2 regions of the Oceanobacillus sp. M60 genome follow, and region 1 is predicted to be linked to the other one. Evidence: riboswitches for the same ligand, from Rfam matches in the RefSeq annotation. Region 1 holds a riboswitch; the other holds the start of a gene.

Region 1 (5,446 bases):
TCCACGATATATTTCAGCTTGTTCCATTGCTCTTCCTCTGTTAACAGATTCCCATGATGGGTCGATGCAAAGCCGCATTGCGGGCTGATGCATAGCTGATCTTTTGGAACATACTGCGACGCTTCTTCAATTCTTGCTTTAATATTTGCTTTATCTTCTAATTCCCCATGCTTTGAAGTAAATACACCCAATACTACACGCGGTCCGCCATTTGGAATGTAATCCAGCGGTTCAAAACCGCCAGAGCGGTCATCATCATATTCCAAGAAGAAACCATCTACTTTTTCTTTGGCAAATAAAGTAGGGGCTATTTTTGCATAGCTTCCTTCAAATGCCCATTTCGAACGATAATTTCCACGACAAAGATGCGTGGTAATCGTCAAATCTTCTGGTTTGTCTTCCAACACGCTGTTTAGTACATACAGTGCCAAGTCAATAAAATACTGACGGTCCTTTCCATCTTCCGTTGTCGGGAAATTCTCTACATTTAACCCCGCAATATACACATCATCCAGCTGAAGGTAGCGGCATCCCGCATCATAAAAAGCTTTGATTGCATCACGATAGGTTTGGATGACATCCTCTGCATATTCTGCAATACTTGGATAAACCTCGGGATTTACAATTCCTTTCCCAAATAATTGATTCGGACTTGGAATCGTTTGTTTGGCAATCGCACGGTCTCCGACGATTTCTTTGAATTCCACAAACTCCTTAACATGCGGGTGATCCGGATTAAAGGAAACCTTTCCTGTGACACGCACATTATAGCGTTCTGTTTCTTCTCCAACAAATTGAAATCCTGTATCCGGCACATATCCTTCCACACCGTTTAGATGCTCTTGAAAATCCGTATGCCAAAAGCGGCGTCTGAATTCCCCGTCCGTAACAGCGCTTAAGCCGACTTCAATCTGCTTATCTACGATACGTTTGATTTCTTCTGTTTCAATCTGATGAAGATCCGCTTTGGAAATAGCTCCTTCTTGAAAGTTCTTTCTAGCTTGATGAATCCGTTCCGGCCGCAATAAACTTCCGACATGGTCTGCACGAAATGGTGCTTTCACTGCTGTTTTTGTCATGTTATTCCTTCTCCCTTTTTGGTAGATAGTATTTATTATGGCAAAATGGCAAACGATCGAACTGGAAAACCGCTTGCTTTTTCAGGCTTGGGACTAATATTGAAAATCACAGCTCCTTTTGCCGGCAATTGATCCAGATTCGTCAGCAGCTCTACTTGAAAAGTATCCTGCTCTAATACATAATACTCGCCGATCAATGAACCATTTTTTCTGGCATCCACAGCCGCATCCGTGTCAAACGTTTCATGACCCACTGCTTTAATCTGTCTTTCTTCAAATAAGAACTTCAGAGCATCGAGCCCCCATCCGGGTAAATGACTGTCTCCATTCTCATCCTTATTCTCAAATGCACCTTTATCCGGCCAGCGCTTGCTCCAATCTGTCCGTAACGCGACAAATGTACCCGCTTCAACCTTTCCATGCACCTCTTCAAAAGCTAAAATGTCCTCCACCGTTAAAATATAATTATGGTTTTCTCCGGCTGCTTCTGATTTATCAATCACAACGATTGGGAGGACAACTTCTTTTAAATCCAGCTCCTCTAAATAGCGCTGATCACGAACAAAATGAATAGGTGCATCAATATGTGTGCCATATTGTCCGGAAACACTGAACTGCTGTGCGAAAAACCCGTCATCATGCGTATATAATGTTTCAAACTCGGCATCTTTAAATGCGGCAAAATGCGGCGAATTAGGACCGAATGTATGTGTTAAATCTACCCATGTTTTTGATTTTAGTGTTTCTAACGCGTGTAAGATTTCATTTTCTTTGGTAACTGTCATGATAAGCCGCCTCCCAATATATTGTTTTACGCTTTTGTTTTGTAATCTGTGATATGATCCTGCAATGTTTCATCTTCACCAAATAAAAAGTGTTTATGCATATCTGGAGAATAAATTGAATTAATTGTTTCGATGCCGACAGCTTCCGCAACCGCACGCAGCATTGCCGGTGAAGCTCCACAGCATAAACCGATATAATTCACGCCGATGCTATGTGCTTGTTTCGCCCATTCTGCCAGCTCATAGCGGTTATGATATAGCGGATCCAGAGAAGTCGGGAAGGTTGTTTCCGTTGGTAAATGACAGCTGCACCCTCCATCCGGCAAGTTAAAGAAGGTTGGATTCTCTTCTGTTGTCCGGTATGGAATCGGCAGTGCTCCAACATACCCGTCTACTTTGTCACGAATCTTTTCTAAATACGGCTGCATCGTGTCCGGCCCCCGGAAACAGTTCATCCCAACAACCAAGGCGCCGTTATCCTCTAAAATCTTACATGACTCTTCCACTGTGTAACCATCACGTAAAATGTTTTCACCCATTAATCCCAAGGTAATAACTGCCGGTAAATCATATTTTTTAATTTCCTCTAAAGCAATCAATGCTTCTTCATGGTAATAAAAAGTTTCTCCGTTAATATAGTCAACATCCTCATCCTTACACCATGAAACCATTTCATTAAACATCGCTCTGACTTTATCCTTGGATTCCTGATCTTCCGGATTAAAAATATTGGTGTTCGATATATTTCCTGCAACCAGAGCTTCCTCTGTCGGATGTTCCTTTGCTACTTCCTTCGCTAATTTAATAGCATTTCTATTTAGAGGCTCTAATAAGTCCTCTTTACCGATAATGCGCATTTTTTCTCGGTGTGCGTTGTATGTAAAGGCAAGCACTACATCGGAACCTGCTTTCATGTAATCACGATAAACTGCCTTTAGCGTTTCCGGGTTATCCAGCGCTACTTCGGGTACAAAGGAGCCCGCCTGCAAATACCCTCTGCGCTCCAATTCAAATAAATATCCTTCCCCTGCAATAACTGTTCCTTGCTTTAATCGCTCTTCCAAACTTCTTTTCGCCATCGTTCCATTCCTCCTGTAAGCTTTTAATTATTTGGTTCGCTGCGGATAAGTCGATATAGACACGAAAAAACCTCTTCTTTCAGAAAGAAGAGGTTTTGAGTACGATATCAATGTCTCTTCTTATCTGCTAGCTAACGCTACTGGAATTGGCACAGTTCTTTTATAAGTCTGTTGCCGAGGCTTCGAAGGGCCAGTCCCTCCACCTCTCTGGATAAGAAAATGTATTGCTATTTATTTGTTGTAGATAACTATATATCTATTTGAATTCCATGTCAATAAGAAATTTTAAAAATATTTCAGCGGTTTTTGAATCGGTTTGAATGAATCTTGTAAATATCTCATATCATAGAGAGAAGTTCCAAACACGCACGGCTTTATATCTCTAAGCAGATGTTTAAATTCCGTAAAAAAAAGGAATGTTAATTTCATGGAGAAAAATTCATAAAATGTTCAAAAAGTATAGACACACCCGAAAAATAAGCATATAATACAAATTAATTCTAAAACATGTAGACATTATATTGAATTTATTCTTCATTATTGGTATAATTAATTCTTTCGCTTTAAGAAATCGAATCAAAAAATATATTTATCATACGGAAGGGGGCGTAGATGTTGAATAGATATTTGATGATTGCTTTAATGATTATCCTTTTGCCAATGACACAATTATTCCCAGGTGTACATCACAGCTACGTTCTCACCGATCATGAAATACTGATTGATTCCCAATCGTCACCTGATTTAGGCGTTGGCGGAAATGACCAGCAAGATAAATCATTTATAGCAAGTCCAGGTTTAGTCATTACCTTATTCTTATTAGGCAGTCTCTGTTTATTCACTACGATTGTGCGGGTCAACCGTACGAAACAGCTGCTGACACCTGTTTTCTATCAATCCAATTTCGTGGTTTAAGCCTCTTTTAATAAAAAAATTAAAAATTAAAAGAGGAGGCAAAAACTATGATGATTTTCAGATTAATTGTTATTGGGTTCTTTTCACTGACTGCATTGTCCGTTTTCACTTATCAAGGTGTTGAGGTATTTCATGCAGTTGCGGATATATTCAGAGCAAAATCATAAGCTATCGTGTACCCCTTCGTACAATAAGCTTTTTCACCCTATACTAATCAAAAGGCAGCCAATGAAATGGATTCATTGGCTGCCTTTTTTGATTTAAGAGAAGTCGATGCTTTATTTAAAATTACCGCCGCGTACTTCTGACACATCATAGACAGTTACAAATGAAGTGGCATCGATATCTTGAATCGTTTCTTTCATTTTACTTTCTTCCAGTCGTGTAATCACACATTTAATTTGTTTAAATTCCTTTTTGGAGTAGCCGCCTTCTACATGCTGTAATGTACAGGCACGTCCCAGCCGGTCGCCAATTTCTTTCATCATCTCATCTGCATGCTCGGTAATGATATAAACTGCTTTTGTACTGCTTAATCCTTCTTCAATAATATGAATGACCTTGGAAGCTATGTAATAAGCAATACCGGACATCAGGGCCCCTCTTAATCCAAACACCGTGGACACTACGATAAATACAAATAAATTCAGAAATAATATTAAGTCACTCGTTCCAAAAGGCAGCTTTCGGGATAATAATACAGCAAGCATATCAATCCCATCCAACGCTCCTCCATTACGTAGTGCCAGTCCCATGCCAAATCCAATAATGATCCCGCCGACAACAGTGACAAGCAGGGTATCTCCTTCGATTTCAATAATAGTTGGAATATGATGCATCAGGCTGGTGCTTATAGCCAAAGAAGCAATACCGAGGATAGAGAAGATTGCAAAACTCTTGCCGATTTGTTTATATCCTAAGTAAATAAAGGGAATGTTTAAAATAGCAATCAGGATTCCTAATGGCAATCCGGTCCACTGCGAACCGACAATACTTAACCCGGTTACACCGCCATCAGAAACATTATTAGGTATCAATACAGCTTCTAGTCCATACGCAGTAATGAACCCGCCGATGATAATAATCAATCCTCTTGAAAAAAGCATTGCCTTTCTTGTTTTTTTCGATTGTGCTTTCTTCATCCAATGTTCCTTTCTTCGTCATACATTTTGTTACCCTAAATTCCAATGTGTTTAGGTTCCCACATTTCACATGGAATAACCTGTACTTTTTTTAATATTATTTATTATACGCTTCTCGATTTCAAACTCAACTATTTTGCAGGTGAAAAATGTATAACGTGATAAGGACATGCTCTATCATTAAAGCTCTTTTTTAAAAACATAACTCACCTTCGAATACCCCATTCTTTTTTGATAAAACCGATGTGCATCCTGACGCTGCAAGCCTGACGATAAAGCAACAGATGAAAAATTATGTTGCTCTGCCCATTGATGGACAAATTTCAAGAGCTGTTCTCCATACCCCTTCGAACGACTATGTTCATCTGTTACTAAATCACATACCCATACAAATCTGCCATAATACAGTGTGGTCATTGGTTTAAACCCGACAACAGCAACCATTT
Region 2 (5,446 bases), on a different contig from region 1:
TATTGTTTGTACATATGAAGCTGAATACTGCTGTAATCCTTTGTTAACAGCATTCAATAAAAAACTCCCCTTGCCCATCATAGACAAGGGGAGATTCTTTATTCTTCAATAGAAACATCTTTTAAATTTAACAGCTGTGTCGGAGACTGTGTCAGTCCTTTTACGCTGTCATCAACACCTAACAAATATTGCTGGTGATGGATATAAACCATTGGCGTGATTTCCGCAAGTAATTCCTGGGTTTGGCGGTAAAGCTCTAATCGTTCATCTGGATCACTTTCCTGGCGGGCTTGATCTAATAAATCGTCGAGTTCTTCATCTTCTGTGAAGGTGCGATTTCCTGGTTCGCCTAAATTATCTGAATGGAATAAAGGATATAGCCCGTTGTCCGCATCACCGGTAACAGTGGTCCAGCCAAAGACAAACATATCATGTTCCCTGTTGGCAGTCTGTTCCAGCATTGTTCCCCATTCCACGGTTCTTACTTCCGCATTGATACCAATTTCCTTCAGCTGTGCTTGGATTGTTGTTGCTGTATCGATGCGCTGACGGTCATCATTTGTCCAAATCGTGGTAGAAAACCCATTTTCATAGCCTGCTTCAGCAAGTAACTCTTTGGCCTCTTCCAGATTATATTCGTGATCCTCTACATCTTCACTGTATCCGAATACACTTGGCGCAATCGGTGTGTGTGCGGGGATCCCGACATCGTCATAGATTCCGGAAAGAATTTCCTCTTTATTAATGGCTTTTGCAATTGCCTGACGGACACGTTCATCATCAAACGGTTCCTTGTCCATGTTAAAACCTAAATACGATAATGCCAGGCTGTCCTGAGACTGCACTGATAAATGATCGGAATTTTCAATTTGAGCTACATCTGACGGACTAAGGGAATTAGCGATTTGAGAAGCACCAGTCTCTAATTCTGCGACACGGGTCAGATCTTCTGTAACTACTTTGAAAGTTACGGAATCAAGCAGTGCCGGTTCGCCCCAATAATCTTCATTGTTAACTAAGCGTACCTGCTGTCCTGGCTTCCATTCTTCGTATTTGAAAGGGCCGGTGCCTTGCGGGTTTGCACTGATGACAGTACCTGCTTCTTCGCCATCTTCCATTGCAGCATAGTCTTCTTCAATCTGGTCTTTTGAAATCATCACACCGCCGGGATGAGCAAGGTGTGCCGGTAACGCTGCAAAAGGATATTCTGTTTTAAAATGAACAGTGTAATCGTCAATAACTTCTACCTCGGAAATCATATTGTACATGATCGCCCGTGGAGAACCAATTTCCGGATCAAGCGTACGGTCAATATTTGCCTTTACAACCTCCGCATTAAAATCAGAGCCGTCATGGAAGGTCACATCTTGACGAAGCTTGAATTCCCATGTCGTATCATCAATTTGTTCCCACTCCTCTGCCAACAAAGGCTGATTTTCCATATTTTCATCCTGGGTAACAAGCGTTTCAAAGATATTTCTTTGTACATCACTGGACGGAGTATCATTGGATGCTGCCGGGTCAAGCGATACAGCATCGGCTGGTGTGGTAATAATTAAATCGCCGCCCTGCGATCCTCCCTCTGTCGTATTGCTGTCAGAGGATGCATTGTCATCTGGTTCACTGGCACAGGCGGCAAGTATCAGGCTGAACAGAGCAATAAATGCAAGTACATATATCTTTTTCTGTATTCTCATGATGCTGTTTTCTCCTTTAAGTATAGTAGTCTGGTATATTACCTGAAAATATGGATTTACCAGCCTGGAACAACAGAGCCGTCAAAGTTTTCTTCAATAAATTCTTTCACTTCGTCTGTATGGTAAATATCAATAAACTGCTGAACAACGTCATCATCTTGGTTTTCTGTACGAGCTGCAATCAAGTTAACGAATGTAGAATCCTGCTCGATAAAGAGCGAATCATCATTGGGTGAAAGCCCTGCTTCAATTGCAAAGTTTGAATTGATTGCTGCTGCATCAACTTCGCCAAGCTGTCTTGGAATTTGTGCAGAGTCTAATTCCAGTAATTCAAGGTCTTTCGGATTGTCAATTACATCATTTACGGTTGCATTTACACCCAAGCCTTCTTCTAATGTGATAAGACCAGCTTGTTCAAATAATAATAAAGCACGTCCGCTGTTTGTAGGGTCGCCAGGGAGCCCTAATGTTGCGCCATCAGGAAGGTCCTCCAGAGAATCAACCGATTCGGAATAAACTCCCATCGGGAAAGTAACGGTATCTGCTACCTTCACTATATCCAAGCCTCTTTCTTCCACCATGCTGTCCATAAAAGGCTCTGTCTGGAAGCTGCTGATGTCAATTTCACCTTCATCCAGTGAAACGTTTGGCATCACATAATCACTAAAAACCACAGTTTCAATTTCTAAATCGTCTTCTGCTGCAATTTCAGCTATTTTTTCAACAATTTCTTCATGTGGACCAGCTGTTACACCTACTGTCAATACGCCGTCTTCAAGTAAATCTGAACCGCTCTCTTCCTCATCTCCTCCGCAAGCAGCGAGGAAAACGAATAATAAAGCTGTAATAAGAAGTAAATATTTCTTTTTCATGATGATTTTCCTACTTTCTTTTTTTATTTAGTAACACTCTCAAGTTGTAAAAATGCGTCGATAACGGTATTTGCATTAATTTCTTCTTTCATCAAATGAATGGATTCTTCTTCCCGTGTCACTTTTTTCGCAATGGTTTCCAGCAGCTCCTGATCATCCGTATGTATGGAGAAGTCTGCTAATTTTGTCGGGAAGCCCCATGTATCATAGTAAGCTAATAGCTTCGTAAGCTCGTTTTTATCCTGTTCGATAGCAAGCTGAGCTAAAATGCCGTAGGATACAATTTCCCCGTGAAGTGAATCGGCAATCTGCGGGGCAGCAGTTAACCCATTATGAATGGAATGCGCACCTGCAATTCGTCCAGCTTTTCCGCCGAAGCCGCCAACCATACCGCCTGTTGCGATAATTGCTTCGATAACACGAATAAGAGCATCAGTGACTTGGTTACTCTCACAAGCTTGGATTGCTGCTTCACTGTCATCCAGCAAAATATCCTTGCAGGCACGAGCGGCGAATTGAGATATTTGCAGCCAGACTGGAAGCGTGCCTTCAGGGTAGAAGGCTTCAACTAGAGAGCGAGCTTCATAGAATTTGGCTAACGTATCGCCAATGCCTGCTTTTAAGTATTTTACAGGAGCTTCTGCAATAATTGCTGGTTCTACCACTACGAGTGTATTAGATTCAGGAAACTCAGTGTAATGAGAATGAGCACCATCTTCCTGATAAAAGACGCTTAATGGCGTCCAAGCTGCGCAGGTGGCGGCAATCGTTGGGATTAAGATACTTTTTATTTGCGCATTGGCAGCCGCTGCTTTGGCAATATCCAGAGCTGTTCCCCCGCCGATGCCGATGACAGCATCTATTTGCTGTTCTTCATAAATCGAGGCCAGTCTGTCAGTTCGTTCCACGGTGCAATGCCCATCTGCAGTATGTATATCTTTTTCCTCTATTTGATCCAGCAATGCAGAAGGAAGATATGGTTTTGCTTTTTCCCAAGCAGTACGCCCGGCAACTACAGCAATCCGCTTCACCCGCAAGTCATTCAGATTTTCTATCAGGTATTCCAGAGAACCTTCACCGATTTGATAATGGCTGGGCGATCCCTTTACAGTAACTGTTTGCATGGTAAGATAACCCCTTTTACATGTGTTTAAATGCTACATAAAAAACCTCTCTATTTTGTTCTAGAGAGGTTGAATAAGTTCATTTACGAAACGTCCTCTCTTATTTTCCAAAGCACATTATGCACTTTGCAGGATTTAGCACCTTTTTTAGAACGAGTTCTAGAAAGGTTGCCGGGCTTCATCGGGCCAGTCCCTCCGCCACTCTCAATAAGAGTTCTTATGTAACTGTGGATACATTTTAATATGAAATATGAGAAAAGTCAAATATAGCTTGATGCAAGGGAGCTGGCGGGCTAATTATGTTAATCAGCACCATTTTTGGTCCCAAAATCCAAATACTTGAACGGATTATCGCTCGTTTCTTTTAAAACACATTCATCCATTTATTTCATGTTTACTCTTTCTTATTTTTTGATATAATAAGAACAAATGTTCAGAACAAAAGTTCTTGTTCGGAGGAATAAATATGATTGGATTACTTCATCATTCTCTGGATAAAAAGGAAAAAATCATGATCTATTATATCGACCGCCATAACAATGTGACGCAGCGGGTTATTCGGGTGGTGGATATAGATGATAAAAGGATTCTTGCTTATTGTTATTATAAAAAACAGGTGCGCAGCTTTAAGATAGAAAATATTTTATCCATAGGGTGTGTAAAAAGGAGCGTCGGGGCTTGAATATTCGTGTACAGGAAGAAAGGAATACGAAAGAAAAAACAATGTTAAATGAGCGGCAACGGAAGCAGAATTGCTTTCAATTAATTATCGCTCATAAAGATAATTTGCTTATTGAAGTGAAATGCTATCAGGACTGTCATGTTCATCATATAAAAGGATATATAGACAGCATTAACTATCAAGACGAGCACATAGCCATAGTTGATAAGCTGGGTCAAAAGGATTTTACAATCATTAAGTTTAATGATGTAATGGACGTTTTTATATTGTAGATAAAAACCCGAATGTATTCCAAGCGGAATCATTCGGGCTTATTTCTAAACATAAAACAGCGTAAGGCTGCTTTTACCTATTTCTGCTCATCCAACGCGATGTCCTTTTTCTTCTTCTTCAAATAATACGCACTCATCAGAGAAGCAATTGGAATAACCAGAGCGATGCCAAGGCCCGAAATAAGGATTCCAAGCATTTCATCATTGAACACTTTGGCATTTATAATTTGTCCAAGAGAGTAATCTAAATCCTTAAACCAGATTAGCAGCCCCATATACCCTCCGAAAAAGGCGAAGAATAGCGTGTTTGTGCTTGTACCTAGAATATCACGGCCAATACGAATGCCGGCGAAGAATAGATTCTTTCTGGAAATTTCCGGATTCTGGTCGTGGATTTCACGCATCGGAGAGGTGATTGAAATGGCAGTATCTACAATCGCCCCAATCGTGCTCATAATAATCACAGCTGTAGCAATTTGAATGAAATTTAATCCAATATGCACATTGAAAGCTGTGATTTCTCCAGATTCTTCTTCCCCAAGTCCATAAATCATGGATTGTTCGGTTAAAATAATAATGAAAAAGATTAAAATAACCATTGTTGCAATGGTAGATAAGAAAGCAAGCATCGTTTTATTATTTACCCGGTTGATGAAGAACAAGCTGACTGCACTGATGAAACCACATGCAATAAGCGTAATAATAATTGGATTCCCGGACGGGTCATTCATGACGAATACAGCCATAAGCACAATGATAAAATTGATAAAGAGGGCAATAAAAGAGCGTACACCCTTCA

The links. A riboswitch is a leader RNA that binds a small molecule or an ion and turns the genes downstream of it on or off. The one in region 1 is predicted to bind S-adenosylmethionine.
Region 2: linked by a shared signal. The riboswitch ahead of ACW0TQ_RS11930 (iron-containing alcohol dehydrogenase family protein) and the one ahead of ACW0TQ_RS02115 (homocysteine S-methyltransferase family protein) in region 1 are both predicted to bind S-adenosylmethionine.

Annotation. Positions count from the first base shown of each region.
Region 1 covers NZ_JBSSNH010000001.1:415,903-421,348, forward strand. Annotated here, with positions in the region: gene ACW0TQ_RS02105 (5-methyltetrahydropteroyltriglutamate--homocysteine S-methyltransferase) at 1-1,079, opposite strand, end outside; gene ACW0TQ_RS02110 (cyclase family protein) at 1,115-1,864, opposite strand; gene ACW0TQ_RS02115 (homocysteine S-methyltransferase family protein) at 1,891-2,943, opposite strand; SAM riboswitch class I at 3,061-3,161, opposite strand; gene ACW0TQ_RS02120 (hypothetical protein) at 3,556-3,858, shown strand; gene ACW0TQ_RS02125 (YitT family protein) at 4,137-5,000, opposite strand; gene ACW0TQ_RS02130 (GNAT family N-acetyltransferase) at 5,181-5,446, opposite strand, start outside.
Region 2 covers NZ_JBSSNH010000004.1:262,543-267,988, reverse strand. Annotated here, with positions in the region: gene ACW0TQ_RS11940 (glutathione ABC transporter substrate-binding protein) at 99-1,697, opposite strand; gene ACW0TQ_RS11935 (MetQ/NlpA family ABC transporter substrate-binding protein) at 1,754-2,569, opposite strand; gene ACW0TQ_RS11930 (iron-containing alcohol dehydrogenase family protein) at 2,593-3,693, opposite strand; SAM riboswitch class I at 3,791-3,907, opposite strand; gene ACW0TQ_RS11925 (hypothetical protein) at 4,160-4,375, shown strand; gene ACW0TQ_RS11920 (YolD-like family protein) at 4,372-4,647, shown strand; gene ACW0TQ_RS11915 (YibE/F family protein) at 4,725-5,446, opposite strand, start outside.